DNA from 2 places in the Paraburkholderia sp. J10-1 genome. Region 1 is predicted to be linked to the other one. Evidence: riboswitches for the same ligand, from Rfam matches in the RefSeq annotation. Region 1 holds a riboswitch; the other holds the start of a gene.

What was found. A riboswitch is a leader RNA that binds a small molecule or an ion and turns the genes downstream of it on or off. The one in region 1 is predicted to bind thiamine pyrophosphate.
Region 2: linked by a shared signal. The riboswitch ahead of U5A65_RS35490 (FAD-dependent oxidoreductase) and the one ahead of thiC (phosphomethylpyrimidine synthase ThiC) in region 1 are both predicted to bind thiamine pyrophosphate.

What each region holds. Positions count from the first base shown of each region.
Region 1 is NZ_CAJMYW010000005.1:113,297-120,711, forward strand. Features, by position in the region: gene U5A65_RS17935 (L-lactate permease) at 1-367, opposite strand, end outside; gene U5A65_RS17940 (hypothetical protein) at 605-994, opposite strand; gene U5A65_RS17945 (glycine zipper 2TM domain-containing protein) at 1,352-1,573, opposite strand; gene thiC (phosphomethylpyrimidine synthase ThiC) at 1,764-3,695, opposite strand; TPP riboswitch at 3,799-3,928, opposite strand; gene U5A65_RS17955 (GreA/GreB family elongation factor) at 4,002-4,409, opposite strand; gene U5A65_RS17960 (hypothetical protein) at 4,736-5,023, opposite strand; gene U5A65_RS17965 (EamA family transporter) at 5,132-6,067, shown strand; gene U5A65_RS17970 (entericidin A/B family lipoprotein) at 6,189-6,326, opposite strand; gene U5A65_RS17975 (DUF1328 family protein) at 6,488-6,649, shown strand; gene U5A65_RS17980 (ferritin-like domain-containing protein) at 6,715-7,257, shown strand; gene U5A65_RS17985 (MFS transporter) at 7,273-7,415, opposite strand, start outside.
Region 2 is NZ_CAJMYW010000020.1:72,678-80,092, reverse strand. Features, by position in the region: gene U5A65_RS35495 (ABC transporter ATP-binding protein/permease) at 1-1,180, opposite strand, end outside; TPP riboswitch at 1,467-1,580, shown strand; gene U5A65_RS35490 (FAD-dependent oxidoreductase) at 1,829-2,977, shown strand; gene thiS (sulfur carrier protein ThiS) at 3,020-3,217, shown strand; gene U5A65_RS35480 (thiazole synthase) at 3,299-4,114, shown strand; gene thiE (thiamine phosphate synthase) at 4,111-5,223, shown strand; gene U5A65_RS35470 (ABC transporter ATP-binding protein) at 5,392-6,213, shown strand; gene mlaE (lipid asymmetry maintenance ABC transporter permease subunit MlaE) at 6,210-6,986, shown strand; gene mlaD (outer membrane lipid asymmetry maintenance protein MlaD) at 7,060-7,415, shown strand, end outside.

The sequences.
Region 1 (7,415 bases):
AGCCGACCACGACGAGCACGATGCGCCGGTCATTGGGCAGATTGTCGAGCAGCCACATGCGGAACGCCGCGAAACGGCCTGAGCGCAGCGCGATGTTGTAGAGCAGGATCGCCGTGACGACGATCCACATCACCGGCCATAGCGCGAACACCACGCCCGCGAGCACCGCGCTGATCGCGAGATTGACTGGAAACTGCCAGCCGGCGATCGCGACGATCAGGCCGACTACGAGTCCTGCGAGCGAGGCTTGCCATGCGGGCCGCCGCGCCCAGCCCAGCAGGGCCAGCACGGTGACAATGGGCAGCACGGCGATGAGAAACGAAAACAGCAGCGAATTGCCGATAGGGGTCAGCAGCTGGTGGAACATCACGTCTCCTTTATGCTGGTTCGTTATCGGCGCAGCAATGCGGCAGCGTGCGCCGGGGCGCGTCGTCGGCTGTGGAGTTCGGTGCCCGGCCAGACGGCCGAGTTAAGGCGGTGCTTCAATCCCCGCTAGCCCACTTGGAGGATAGATAACGAAACGGGAGCGTCAAGGAGGGAAAGTACGGTCCGGCACCGTTTTGCGGTGCACCTCGCGTCGTGGTTTCGCGTGTGAGCGTCGATGTCAGTGATGCCTGTGTCCGCCGCCGCCGCTCCAGTAGCCGAAGCCGAATGAGACGGCGGGTGCGCCCCAGCCCCAGCCGTACGCGGGGTAAGGGTAATACGCGGGGTAGGCGGCCGGATAAGCCGGATAAGCCGGATAAGCGGGCCACGCAGGCACGGCAATCGCAACGGGCTGCGTGGAATAGAGCGGACCGGGATACTGTGCGTCGGGCACGGCAACTGGCGCGGGGTTCGGCGCGGTTTGCACGACTGCGGTTTCCTGCTGGGTGGCCGCTACGGGCACGGTGCCGTAGTAGTACGGCGGGTAGCCGTAGGGGGCGTAGTAGTAGCAGCCGGAAAGCGCGGGGAGCAGGGTCGCGGCGGCGATCATACGCACTAACGGACGTTTCATGGCGGGCTCCGCGAATGGCGAACGGCCGCGCAGGGTTATCGCGTTCAGGCTCGGGCCGTTTGATCGTTCGAGCTTACGCCGGACCGGGGCGTTTTGCGTTGCGGCTCGTGAACGGAATGTTTCAAGCGAATCGTTCAAGCGCATGTTTCACGTCGCGCGTGCGTTGACGCTTGACCCACGCAAACGCGGCGCAGCCCGTGTGGGTCTGCGCCGCGCATCCTTCCCTGATGCACGCCTTGAATGGCGTGTTGCCTGTCGTGTCGTTACGGTTGCGTGCCGTCGCATCGATCGTGAGGCTGAACGCGTAGCCGCATCGTCGGTTCGTCCGGCCTTAGGCCTTAATGCTTGCCTTGATGCTTATTTGCCAACCTGATTGCCGATCAAGCCGCCGACTGCCGCGCCGCCCACGGTGGAGAGCGCATTGCCGCCAATCGCAGCGCCGGCCACGCCGCCCACACCCGCGCCGATGACCGTATCGCGGTCGCGTCTCGACATGTTGTCGCATGCAGTCAGGCTGCCCAGCACAGCGACGAGTGTCGTTACCGTGAGCAGCATGCCTGCGCGTTTGAGTGTTTTCATGGGTCGACTCCCTACGCATAGTGCGTTTGAGTGTGAGGTGCGACATGCGCTTTGCGCGCACGCCGCGCCTTCAATACCCTCATCCTAGGCAGCCAACCCGTATCCGGGTGTGTGCGCTTGTCAGAGAGTTGTGGGAGTCGTTAGAAAATGTATCGGCGGGCCGCAAGGGCCCGCCTGGGACACGGTGAGCTTACTGGCGCTGATAAATCTCGGCGCCTTGCTTGATGAACTCGACCGCCTTCACTTCCATGCCTTTTTTCAGGGCTTCGTCGTCGCTCACGCCTTGCTTCGCGGCGAAGTCGCGCACGTCCTGGGTGATCTTCATCGAGCAGAAGTGCGGGCCGCACATCGAGCAGAAATGCGCCACCTTGGCCGAGTCCTTCGGCAGCGTTTCGTCGTGGAACTCGCGCGCCTTGTCCGGATCGAGACCGAGGTTGAACTGGTCTTCCCAGCGGAACTCGAAGCGCGCCTTCGACAGCGCGTTGTCGCGCACCTGCGCGCCCGGATGACCCTTCGCAAGATCGGCCGCATGCGCCGCGAGCTTGTACGTGATGATGCCTTCCTTCACGTCGTCCTTGTTCGGCAAGCCCAGGTGTTCCTTCGGCGTGACATAGCAGAGCATGGCCGTGCCGAACCAGCCGATCATCGCAGCGCCGATGCCCGAAGTGATGTGGTCGTAGCCCGGCGCGATGTCGGTGGTGAGCGGCCCGAGCGTGTAGAAGGGCGCTTCCTTGCACCAGTCGAGCTGAAGATCCATGTTCTCCTTGATGAGTTGCATCGGCACGTGGCCCGGGCCTTCGATCATCACCTGCACGTCGTGCTTCCACGCGATCTGCGTGAGTTCGCCGAGCGTCTTCAGTTCGCCGAGTTGCGCTTCGTCGTTGGCGTCGTAGATCGAGCCGGGGCGCAGGCCGTCGCCGAGCGAGAAGCTCACGTCGTATTCCTTCATGATTTCGCAGATCTCTTCGAAATGCTCATAAATGAAGGACTCCTTGTGATGCGCGAGGCACCACTTGGCCATGATCGAGCCGCCGCGCGAGACGATACCCGTCATGCGGTTCGCGGTGAGCGGCACGTATTGCAGGCGCACGCCCGCGTGGATCGTGAAGTAGTCCACGCCTTGCTCGGCCTGTTCAATGAGCGTGTCGCGGAACATCTCCCACGTGAGGTCTTCGGCCTTGCCGTTGACCTTTTCGAGCGCCTGGTAAATCGGCACCGTGCCGATCGGCACCGGCGAGTTGCGGATGATCCACTCGCGCGTTTCGTGAATGTGCTTGCCGGTCGAAAGATCCATGACCGTGTCGCCGCCCCAGCGGATCGCCCACGTCATCTTGTCGACTTCCTCGCCAATCGACGACGTGACCGCCGAATTGCCGATGTTCGCGTTGATCTTCACGAGGAAGTTGCGGCCGATGATCATCGGCTCGCTTTCCGGGTGGTTGATGTTCGCCGGGATGATCGCGCGGCCGCGAGCGATTTCCTCGCGCACGAACTCGGGCGTGATCGCCTGAAGGGCATTCGCGCCGAAAGCCGCTGCGCCGAACGCCTGGCCCGGATGCTGGCGACCCATCATCGCGGCGAGCTTCGCACCGTTCGGGCCGCTGGCCTTGAGGCTTTCCAGATACTCGGCGCGGCGCTGGTTCTCGCGAATCGCGATGTACTCCATTTCCGGCGTGATGATGCCTTGACGCGCGTAGTGCATCTGCGTGACGTTCTTGCCAGCCTTCGCGCGGCGCGGCGTGCGATGCAGGCCTGGGAAACGCAACTCGGCCGTTGCGGGGTCGGCGGCGCGCTCGCGGCCGTATTCGGAGGAGAGGCCCGGCAGCGCTTCGGTGTCGCCGCGCTTTTCGATCCAGCTCTGGCGCAGCGCGGGCAGGCCCGCACGAATGTCGATCTTCGCTTCCGGATCGGTGTACGGACCCGAGGTGTCGTAGACGTAGATCGGCGGGTTCTTCTCGCCGCCGAAGCCCGTGGGCGTATCCGCCTGCGTGATTTCGCGCATCGGCACGCGGATATCGGGCTGCGAGCCGGTCACGTAGATCTTGCGGGAATTGGGCAGCGGCGCGATCGCGGCTTCGTCGACGTGCGCGTTGGCGGAAATGAACTTCGGATTCGCGTTCATGCGTCTCTCTCTCCATGCAATGCAAAGTGGGAACAGCGGCTTAGCAGGAGACGAGACGGAACGTGGACGGACTTCGCTGTGATGGATGAGGCGTTGAGCGATGTTGCGAAGTCCGGACGCTTCCCTGCGCTGGCATTATCCAGATCAGGTTCAAAGGGTATTTCTCACCCGCGAAATACGCAGCACGACTTTCGTTCGATGCGGCGCATAACGCAGGACCCCCGCGTAAGCAAGGCCAAACGATACACCGCGCTGCGACGATCTGGCAAGTGCCTTTGCGCGCGAGATGTGTCACGCGCGCGGAACTTACAACGTGAAATCCTTCGAGGCTTCGGGCTGAAACAGGATGCGTTCGATCTTCAGTGTTTCGACCGCGCCGCCCGGCGTCGTGAAGCGCACGGCGTTGCCCCGTTTGGCGCCGAGCAGCGCGAGTCCCGCTGGCGAGAACACGTTCAGCCGCCCGGCGTCGACGTTCGCCTCATGGGGATAGACGACGGTGTACGTGAGGGCTTCGCCGTTGCGCTCGTCCACGAGCGTCACCTGCGAGTTCATCGTCACGACATTGGCGGCGACGTCGCGCGGCTCCACGATTACGGCGTGTTCGAGCAGTTCGTCGAGCATGGTTTGACGGGCCGGTGCGGCGCCGGGTTCAGCGGCGCATTTCTCGAGGCGGGCGACGTCGAGTTCGGTGAGGTAGCGGATTTTTTTCGACATGACGGTTCTCCTTGCGATCCAGATGAAAGTCGAGGGACGGGCGAGGGCTGGCGGGCGAAATGGCGCGCGGGCCGCAGCGGGGCGCAACGGATCGGCCCGGAGCCCGACCGAACGGCTCCGATGGCTTGGGGAGGCAGGTTCAGTGCGGACGCCGGGCGGCGGTAAGCGGGGCGGACAGGGGAGGCAGGGCGCGCGCTCGGGTGGACAGCGGCCGCGCCGCCGTTCGCTCGCGGCCGGCTCGCGCACGCGCCCGCGCGCTGCGCAAACTGCGCGGCGGCAAGACGGGGACGGGACGCGAAACAAGCGAAAACATGGCGAACGGCGTGTTAGAAATGAAGTAAATGAAAGTTAAACGAAAGATTCGACCATGCTAGCACGATCTCACAAACCTGGCGCGACGCTGTCGCAGCACCGCGATAGGGTGCGCGATCGGCCATTCCGGCTCGCGCTTCGCACTGTGACGCGAACACAACGACACACCGCGCATAAAGCATCCTGAAAGCATCCGCGACGACCGGCGTTGTTGCATAATGCGGTTCGCCCGTCCCGGGTGTCCTTCGCACTCCGTCCTTTTTCGCGTTCTTGCGCATCTGCACCATGCCGTCGAGCTTCACCCGTCCCGCCGCCTTGCCGCCGGGGCGCCCGCGGTTCTGCCCTTCACGTGCCGCGGCAAAATGACGATGCCTCCCCGTTTGCCTTCACGCGTGAACCCCCAATCTTTCATGTCAACGGTCCTTCAGGCCGCCGCCGCGCTATGGCGTTTCGTGCGCGGCGTGCGGTTGCCGCAGTCGCGCGCCGGGCGCGTCGCGCTCTCGCTCGCGGTTGTCTACTTCGTCTGGGGCTCGACGTATCTCGGCGTGAAGGTTGCGCTCGAATCGTTCCCGCCGCTGCTTCTCTCCGGCTTGCGCAATCTGCTTGCCGGGATCGGGTTGTTCGTCTTTGCCATGCGCCGGCGACCCGTCATGCCGACCCTCCTCGAAGTGCGCAACGCGGGCGTGGTGGGCACGCTGCTCGTGGGCCTGTCGAGCGGCATGCTCGCTTACGGCATGCGGACCGTGGGCACTGGCACGGCGGCCGTGATGGTCGCCACAGTGCCGCTCTTCGCGACCGTGATCTCGGCGGTGACCGGGCGGCGCGTGGCGAAGGCCGAATGGGCTGCGGTCGCGCTCGGTCTCGTCGGCATTGCGATCCTGAGTCATGGCGGCGGTGCTGCGGGTTCGGCGGGCGGCAGCCTCGCGATTCTGTGTGGCGCGCTCTTCTGGGCGATCGGCGCACATCTGGCGGGCAAGCTCAGGTTGCCTACCGATCTGTTCATCGCGACGGCGCTGCAAATCGGCCTCGGCGGCGCCATTTCGACCTCGGTCGCGTGGATCAGCGGCGAACGCATGGGCGAGTTGCACGTTCTGCCGCTCGTGGCGTTCTTCTACCTGATGTTCATCGGCACGATGGCGGCCTACGTCGCCTATGGCTATCTGATCCGCAATACCAGCCCGCTCGTTGCGAGCAGTTGCATGTACGTGAATCCCGTTGTTGCCGTCGCGCTCGGCGCGCTGCTGCTCGGCGAGCCGGTCACGAGTGGCACCGTCGTCGCGACCGTGCTGATTCTCGGTAGCGTGGGTTTGTCGTTCCTCTTCGACGACCGTCGCCGGACCTCCTGAGTTCGTCCTGTCCCGGTGACGCGCCTCGCGTCATTGCGCCACATTGGTGTGCGCGGCCGCCCCGCATGTGTGGTGCGGAGCGGCCGCATCTTCGTCGCTGACCAATCGATGCCAGACGCGATTACTTGGCCTTTTCCGCGGAGTTCGTGAGGGCGTGGCCGCCCGCGGAAACGTCCTCGCCGGCACCCGCCATCGTGTTGCAGGCCGAAAGCGCTGCCAGCGAAGCGGTAACGAGAAAGAGGGCAATCAGGCGTTTCATGAGGAAGTCCTCCACGGTGTCAAAGGTGGCCACTGTCCAGCACGTCGCGTGCCCGGTCATTTGTGCCTCCCTATGTGTCCGCCATCAGGTCCGCTGCTTGCGCTAGCACCGATGCAGGCGCGACATAGCGCAGCACATCCGCCCACAAGGAGGACTACGCCATGCTTCACTACGCCATCGTGTTTTTCATCATCGCGATCATTGCCGCTGTGTTCGGCTTCACCGGCATCGCCGCGGGCGCGGCCGAAATCGCCAAGATCCTGTTCTACATCTTCCTCGTGGTCTTCGTGGTCACGCTATTGCTAGGCGTGATGCACGGATGACGCACGCAATGCCAAACCGCTGCGCACCACCCCGTTCATGCATGCCATGTTTGAAGGAGAGTCAGATGTCGAAGACACACGCTTCGTTCGAGTTCGATCTCAAACGCGTGCGCGATGAAGCGCGCCGCAATCTCGACCAGGGATCGGTCACGCCGGATTACCCGGCAAATCGCCAGACCGTGCTCAAGCTGCTCAACGATTCGCTCGCCACGGAACTCGTGTGCGTGCTGCGCTACAAGCGGCACCATTTCATGGCGAAGGGCATCGAGTCCGAGTCGGTGGCGGCCGAATTTCTTCAGCACGCGAACGAGGAGCAGCAGCACGCCGACATGCTCGCAGCGCGCATCGTGCAACTCGGCGGCGAGCCCGACTTTTCGCCGTCGACGCTAGTCGAGCGCTCGCACTCGGAATACAAGGAAGGGGCCGGCCTGAAGGACATGATTCGCGAGAATCTGATCGCGGAGCGCATCGCGATCGAAAGCTATCGCGCGATCATCAACTATCTCGGCCACGACGACACGACCACGCGGCGCATCTTCGAGCAAATCCTCGCGACAGAGGAGGAACACGCCGACGATATGACTGACCTGCTGTACGCGCACAAATAGCGCGCAGACTCGCCCTCAGGAAGAAGCCTCTGCGCCCGTGCCCACGCGCGGGCGCGTTGCATGGTGAATCCAGCCCGCGAGCGCCGTGAACGCAATGCCGGCCACGCACACGCCGATCCAGCCGAACGCATGCCAGGCCGTCACGCCGACGGCGGAGC
Region 2 (7,415 bases), on a different contig from region 1:
CGTTGGGCAGCGCGAGCTTGAGGTGCTCGGTGGCGAGTTCGTTGCTGTCGATGAAGTGCAGGTTGATGCCGCCGTGCTCGGTGGCGGGCGAGACCGATTCCTTCAGTCGCGGCGAGTGCACCACACGCACGAATTCGCGCAGACGATTCACGGTGGCGCGCCATTCGACCAGCGTGGAGTAACTGTTGATGAACCACGAGAACGAATCGCTCACGGTGCCGAACGCCTGCGAAATCTGCATGAGCACGCCGAACGTGAAGGCGCCCGCGAAGTAGCGAGGCGCGGCCACGACGAGCGGGAAGATGATGGCGATCTGGCCGTAGAAGCTCAGCACGAAGGTGAGGCGCTTCGTGTACTTCATCACGCGCCACCAGTTGTCGCGGATGTGCAGGAAGAGGCCTTGCGCGTTGCCGCGCTCGGTGTCCATGCCGTCGTAGAGCGCGATCTGCTCGGCGTTCTCGCGCAGGCGGATCAGGCCGAAGCGGAAGTCCGCCTCCACCTTTTGTTGCTGGTAGTTGATCGACACGAGCGGGTGGCCGACCTTCTGGATCACGACCGAGCCGAACACGGCGTAGAGCGCGGCGGCCCAGACCATGTAGCCCGGAATCGCGAGCGGCGTGCCGCCCAGCGTGATCGTGAGCGCACCCGCGAGCGTCCACAGGATCGTGATGAACGAGATCAACGTGACGACCGTGGAGAGCAGGTCGAGCGTGAGCGAAAGCGTGGTCGTGGCGAACGACTGGAGGTCGTCGCTGATCCGCTGGTCGGGGTTATCGGCGAGGCGGTCGCGCTCGATTCGGTAGAACGCGCCCTTGCCGAGCCAATCGCTCAGAAAGCGCGTGGTGAGCCACTGGCGCCAGCGAAACCCGAGCATCTGGCGCAGATACCGGCCATACACCGCGAGGATGATGAAGCCGAACGCCAGTTCGGTGAAGGTCATCAACAGAGGCGGAAAGCGCTTGACGTCCTTGGCCTGCAACGCGTTGTAGAACTCCGCGCTCCAGCCGTTGAGCCGCACGTTGATCCACACGACGAGCAGGTTCATCACGATGATCGCGACGAGCAGCCCCCAGGCGATCCAGCGTTCCTCGGAGACCCAGTAGGGCTTGATCAGGCTCCACGCGGTGATCTTCTGGTGCTCGTTCTGATCGGGCGTGGCGCGGGCAGGTTGATTGGTCATGTGCATCCTGAAGGTGTGGCCGCCCGTTGGGGGCATGCGCTGCGTGCCGCATGGCGGCTGCGGTGCAGCGATTTTTGCAGCGATTCTGTCGCCGGGCGCTTAAGTGAGTCTTAATGGGCAAAAAGCGGAGACAAAAGCGCACGCCGGCGCCGCCGTAGCGTGGCGGTCATTGTCTCACCGCGCGGGCTCGTGAGGCGAAAGCGGCGGGCTCAGGCCATTGTGCCAGAGCAGGCGTCCCGCTCCGCCGAGGTTTGCGGGCCGCGCGCCTTTTGTGGTCTAATCGACCTTGACGAAACAGGGGTGCTTCACCGGTATGCGGGGCATGCCGTACTGAGGCTGAGAGAGACCCTTCGCACCCGATCCGGGTAATACCGGCGCGGGAAGTTTCCAGAAAGTCTTACCGGAGCGCCCAGCATTTGCAGGGGCGCCAGGATTCCCGCCGGGCTGCGCTTTGGGCGCACGGGTTCGTACGAATTCCTTATCGGGACGTACGGGCCGTCTGCGCCGCATAGCCTCCACGGTCGGCCTTGCCAGCCGGTTTCGTCCTTGGGTACGTCTGCTGCTGCCGTACGGAAAGGATACGATGACCGCCTATTCTCTTTGTTCCCCGATTTTTATCGCGTTCGCGCTGCGTGACGGAGCGTCGTCATGAGTCGCGCCCATCACCGTAGTGCGGGCAGCGTGCCCGACTTCGCCGTGCTCGGCGGCGGTTTGAGCGGCCGGCTCGTCGCATGGCGGCTCGCCGGCTCCGGCCATCGCGTCGCGCTCTACGAGCGTGGCGGCCCCGAAGGCGGCGAGGCCGCGGCCTGGGTCGCGGCGGCCATGCTCGCGCCGCTCGCGGAGGCCGCCGTTGCCGAATTGCTCATCACCGAGCTTGGTGTCGCGTCGCTCGAAACCTGGCCGCGCATCCTGGCCGAGTTGCCGGAGCCCGTGTTCTTCCAGCGCAATGGCACGCTCGTGGTCTGGCATACCGCCGATCGCACCGAAGCCCCGCTCTTCGAGCGCCGCGTGCGCGCCAACGCGCCGCGTTCGCTGGCCGACGCGAACTTCGTCGCGCTCGCCGGCGCGCAGCTCGACGCCGCCGAACCGGCGCTCGCCGGGCGCTTCGCGCGCGGCTGGCTGCTCGAAGGCGAGGGTCAGCTCGACAATCGCCAGGCGTTGGCCGCGCTGGCGGCGGGGCTGGCCGAGCGCGGCGTGCAAACGCACTGGCACACCACGGTCGACGAGGCTAATCCGCCGCCTGCGCGCGTGACGATCGACTGTCGCGGGCTAGGCGCCAAACCTGTGCTGCCGGGTTTGCGCGGCATTCGCGGCGAGGTCGCGCGCGTGCACGCGCCGGGCATCACGCTCACGCGCCCCGTGCGGCTCTTGCATCCGCGCTATCCGCTCTATATCGCGCCCAAGGAAAACGACGTCTTCGTGATCGGCGCGACCGAGATCGAAGGCGAGGACCGTTCGCCCGTGAGCGTGCGCTCGGCGCTCGAGCTGCTGAGCGCGGCGTTTGCGGTGCATCCGGCGTTCGGCGAGGCGCGCATCCTCGAGTTGAACACGCAGTGCCGCCCGACGCTGCCCGACCACCGCCCGGCTCTTATTTGGGACGGCAAGACCACGCTGCGCGTGAACGGTCTCTACCGTCACGGCTTCATGATCGCGCCGGAAGTCGCCGACGAAGCCGCGCGCATTGCCCAAGCGCTGCTCGATGCGCGCGTGAACGACGCCGAGTCCTTCGAGTCGCTGCGCCGCGCGTCGCGCTGGAGCGAGATGCTGCACGCGCAGGGCGCACACGAGCCGGCGTGACGCATCGCCAGAATCAAACCGTAGTCTGAGAACGTATTTGCCATGGACATTCATATCAACCAGAAGCCGATCACGCTGCCCGAGGGCGCGACGGTCGCCGATGCGCTCGCCGCATTTGGCGCGCGTCCGCCGTTCGCCGTCGCGCTGAATGGCGATTTCGTGGCGCGCGCCCAGCATGGCGCGCGCGCGCTCCAGGCGGGCGACCGCCTCGACGTCGTGAGCCCCGTGGCCGGCGGCTGAGCCTCGCTCGCCCAGGCCACCGGTCGCGCGCATCGCATGTATCGCGAGCGCTTTCACGACACCGCCCAAGGATTCCAACCCATGACCACCACTCCCACCGCCGACGCGCTCACGCTCTACGGCGAAACCTTCGCGAGCCGCGTGCTGCTTGGCACGTCGCGCTATCCGTCGCTGCAGTCGCTCGCCGATTCGATGGCGGCCGCGCGCCCCGGCATGATCACCGTTGCGCTGCGCCGCCAAATGAACGAGGGCACCGCCGAAGCGGGCTTTTTCGATCTGCTCAAGCGCCAAGGCGTGCCGCTCCTGCCGAACACGGCTGGCTGCCTCACCGTCAACGAGGCGGTCACGACCGCGCACATGGCGCGCGAAGTCTTCGAAACCGACTGGATCAAGCTCGAACTGATCGGCGACGACTACACGCTGCAGCCCGACCCGGTCGGCCTGATCGAGGCCGCGGCGCGCCTCGTGAAGGATGGCTTCAAGGTGCTGCCGTACTGCACCGAGGACCTCGTGATTGGCCGCCGTCTGCTCGACGCGGGCTGCGAAGCGCTCATGCCATGGGGCGCGCCGATCGGCACCGGCAAGGGCGTGATCAATCCGTACGGTCTGCGCGTGCTGCGCGAGCGCTTGCCCGATGTGCCGCTGATCGTCGATGCGGGCCTCGGCGTGCCGTCGCATGCCTGCCAGGTGATGGAGTGGGGCTTCGACGGCGTGCTGCTCAACACGGCCGTTTCGCAGGCCACGCACCCCGAGGCGATGGCGCGTGCGTTCGCGCTGGGCGTCGAAGCGGGGCGCGCCGCGTTTCTCGCCGGGCCGATGGCCGAGCGCGAGGCGGCGGTTGCGAGCACGCCCGTGGTCGGCATGCCTTTCTGGCACCAGGATGGAGACAAGCGATGACTGAAACGCTGCGACTGCAGGACCGCGAACTGTTCTGGCCGCCCGCCGACGAACTCACCGAAACGGCGGAGCGCATTCGCGCGCGCCTCGGCGACTGGCAGCCCACGCATGCGCCGTGGCGCATCTGTCTCACGCCGCCTGACGCGCCCAACGGCGGCGATCTCATCATCGTCACCGACGCGGCGCCGCACCTGACCCACATCGCGCGCTGGATGACCGACGGCGCGGGCGTGATCGAAGCCGCCGGCGAGAACCCGAAGGCCGCGCGCGCCACGCTGCATCTGGGTGGCGAGCGCTACGCGCTCGAAGGCGAGCTGGCGGAAGACTGGATCCCCGCGCTGGCGGCGTTCCTCGACTGCGGGTTCGACCCGCACGACGCGCTCGTGCTCGCGCTCGCCTGGCGCGACGGCGACGAAGAGCAGGCCGACGCCTGGCCCGTCGACATCAAGCGCTTTCCGCGCGTGCTGGGCCTGCCTGCCGCGCCCGCGCAGCCGTTCGCGCCGTGCCCCGCGAAGCTCGGCCTGTATCCGGTCTTGCCCACGGCCGACTGGGTCGAGCGCGTGCTCGACTACGGCGTGAAGACAGCGCAACTGCGCAGCAAGCAACCGAAATCCCCGGCGCTCACGAGCGAAATCGAGCGCTGCGTCGCGGCGGGCCGCAAGCACGACGCGCAGCTTTTCATCAACGATCACTGGCAGGAGGCCGTCGCGGCCGGCGCCTACGGCGTGCACCTCGGCCAGGAAGACCTGCGCGAAGCCGACCTCGGCGCGATCGCGGCGGCAGGCGTGCGTCTTGGCCTGTCGACGCACGGCTACTTCGAAATGCTCACGGCGCTCCATTTCCGTCCGAGCTACCTCGCGTGTGGCGCCGTCTTCGCCACCACGACCAAGGCGATGCCCACGGCGCCCCAAGGCCTCGCGCGTCTCGCCCGCTATGTGAAGCTGCTGGACGGCGTCGTGCCGATGGTGGCCATTGGCGGCATCGACGGCAATGTGCTGCCGGAAGTGCTCGCCACGGGCGCGGGCAGCGCGGCGGTGGTGCGCGCCGTGACCGAGGCGGTCGATCCGGCTGCCGCGGTTGCTGCATTGCGCAACGCGTTTACGCAATAATGGTCCGCCCTGGCTTGGAGGCTGCGCCGCGTGCGCACCCTCCGGCCAGGGGGCCGCAACCCGCAGTGGCGGGTGGCGCGGCTTACATCAACGGATCAGGGTGCGTCACGGCAGGTTTTACACGATGGCCCTATAATCCCGCCTTCGTGTAAATGGACAGTCAGCCACGTGCCCTCAACCTCTGAGACCCTACTGGAACTGCGCGACGTCGACTTCGGCTACGGCGATCGGCTCGTCCTGTCCGGCCTGAACATGCGCTTCCCGCGCGGTCAGGTGGTGGCAGTCATGGGCGGTTCCGGTGGCGGAAAAACGACAGTGCTGCGCTTGATCGGCGGCCTCGTTCGCGCCCAGCGCGGCCAGGTGCTGTTCGGCGGGCAGGACGTCGGCGCGCAATCGCGCGACGGCCTCTACGCCCTGCGCCGCAAGATGGGCATGCTCTTCCAGTTCGGCGCGCTCTTCACCGACATGTCGGTATTCGAGAACGTGGCTTTCGCGCTGCGCGAGCACACCGATCTTCCCGAAGAGCTGATCCGCGACCTCGTGCTCATGAAGCTCAACGCCGTCGGCCTGCGCGGCGCGCGCGACCTCGCGCCGTCGGAAATCTCGGGTGGCATGGCGCGCCGCGTCGCGCTCGCCCGCGCCATCGCGCTCGACCCCGAACTCATGATGTACGACGAGCCGTTCGCGGGTCTCGACCCGATTTCGCTCGGCATCACCGCGAACCTCATCCGCACGCTCAACGACGCGCTCGGCGCGACCTCGATCCTCGTCACGCACGACGTGCCCGAGTCGTTCGCGATCGCCGACTACGTGTATTTCATGGCGAACGGCCGGGTGCAGGCGCAGGGCACGCCCGACGAGCTGCGCGCCTCGACCGATCCGATCGTGCGCCAGTTCATCGACGGCGCGCCGGACGGCCCGTTCCGGTTCCATTACCCGTCGAACCAGCCGCTCGCAGCGGACTTCGGCATCGGCGGAGGCCACTCATGATCGGCGCCATCAGCTCGATCGGGCGCACGGTGCTCGAGACCATCGCGCGCGCAGGGCATGCCACGCGTTTTTTCGTGCGCCTCGTTCTCGAATTCTTCCCGCTGCTGCGCCGGCCACGCCTTGTCACGAAGCAGATCCACTTCGTCGGTAATTATTCGCTGTTGATCATTGCCGTGTCGGGCCTTTTCGTGGGCTTCGTGCTTGGCCTGCAGGGCTACTACACGCTCAACCGCTACGGCTCCGAGCAGGCGCTCGGGCTGCTGGTCGCGCTCTCGCTCGTGCGTGAACTCGGGCCCGTCGTCACCGCGCTGTTGTTCGCGGGCCGCGCAGGCACCTCGCTCACGGCCGAGATCGGCCTCATGAAAGCGGGCGAACAGCTCACCGCCATGGAAATGATGGCCGTGGACCCCGTGCGCGTGGTGGTCGCGCCGCGCATGTGGGCGGGCGTGATCGCCATGCCGATCCTCGCGGCTATCTTCAGCGCGGTCGGCATTCTGGGCGGCTACGTGGTCGGCGTGCTGCTGATCGGCGTGGACGCCGGCGCGTTCTGGTCGCAAATGCAGGGCGGCGTGGACGTCTGGGCAGACGTGGGCAACGGCGTGATGAAGAGCATCGTGTTCGGCTTCGCCGTGACCTTCACCGCGCTCTATCAGGGCTACGAGGCGAAGCCCACGCCTGAAGGCGTGTCGCGCGCGACCACGAAGACGGTCGTGTACGCGTCGCTCGCGGTGCTCGGCCTCGACTTCCTGCTCACCGCGCTGATGTTCAGCTAAAGACGCCGGGCAGTGACCCGGCCGCGCGGCGCGCGTATCAGCGTCGCCGCAACGGATTCTCATTGGGATGACGATGAAAAAGAATGCTCTCGACTTTTGGGTCGGCCTGTTTGTGGTGCTGGGCTTTATCGCGCTGCTGTTCCTTGCGCTGAAGGCCGGCAACATGAGTTCGCTGTCGTTCCAGTCCACCTACCCGGTGAAGCTCAAGTTCGACAATATCGGCGGACTCAAGCCGCGTGCGCCGGTGAAGAGCGCCGGCGTGACCGTGGGCCGCGTGGCTTCGATCGGCTTCGACTCCAACACCTACCAGGCGCTGGTGACGATCAACCTCGACCAGCAGTACCAGTTTCCGAAGGACACGTCGGCGAAGATCCTGACGTCCGGCCTGCTCGGCGAGCAGTACATCGGACTCGAGCCGGGCGGCGACTC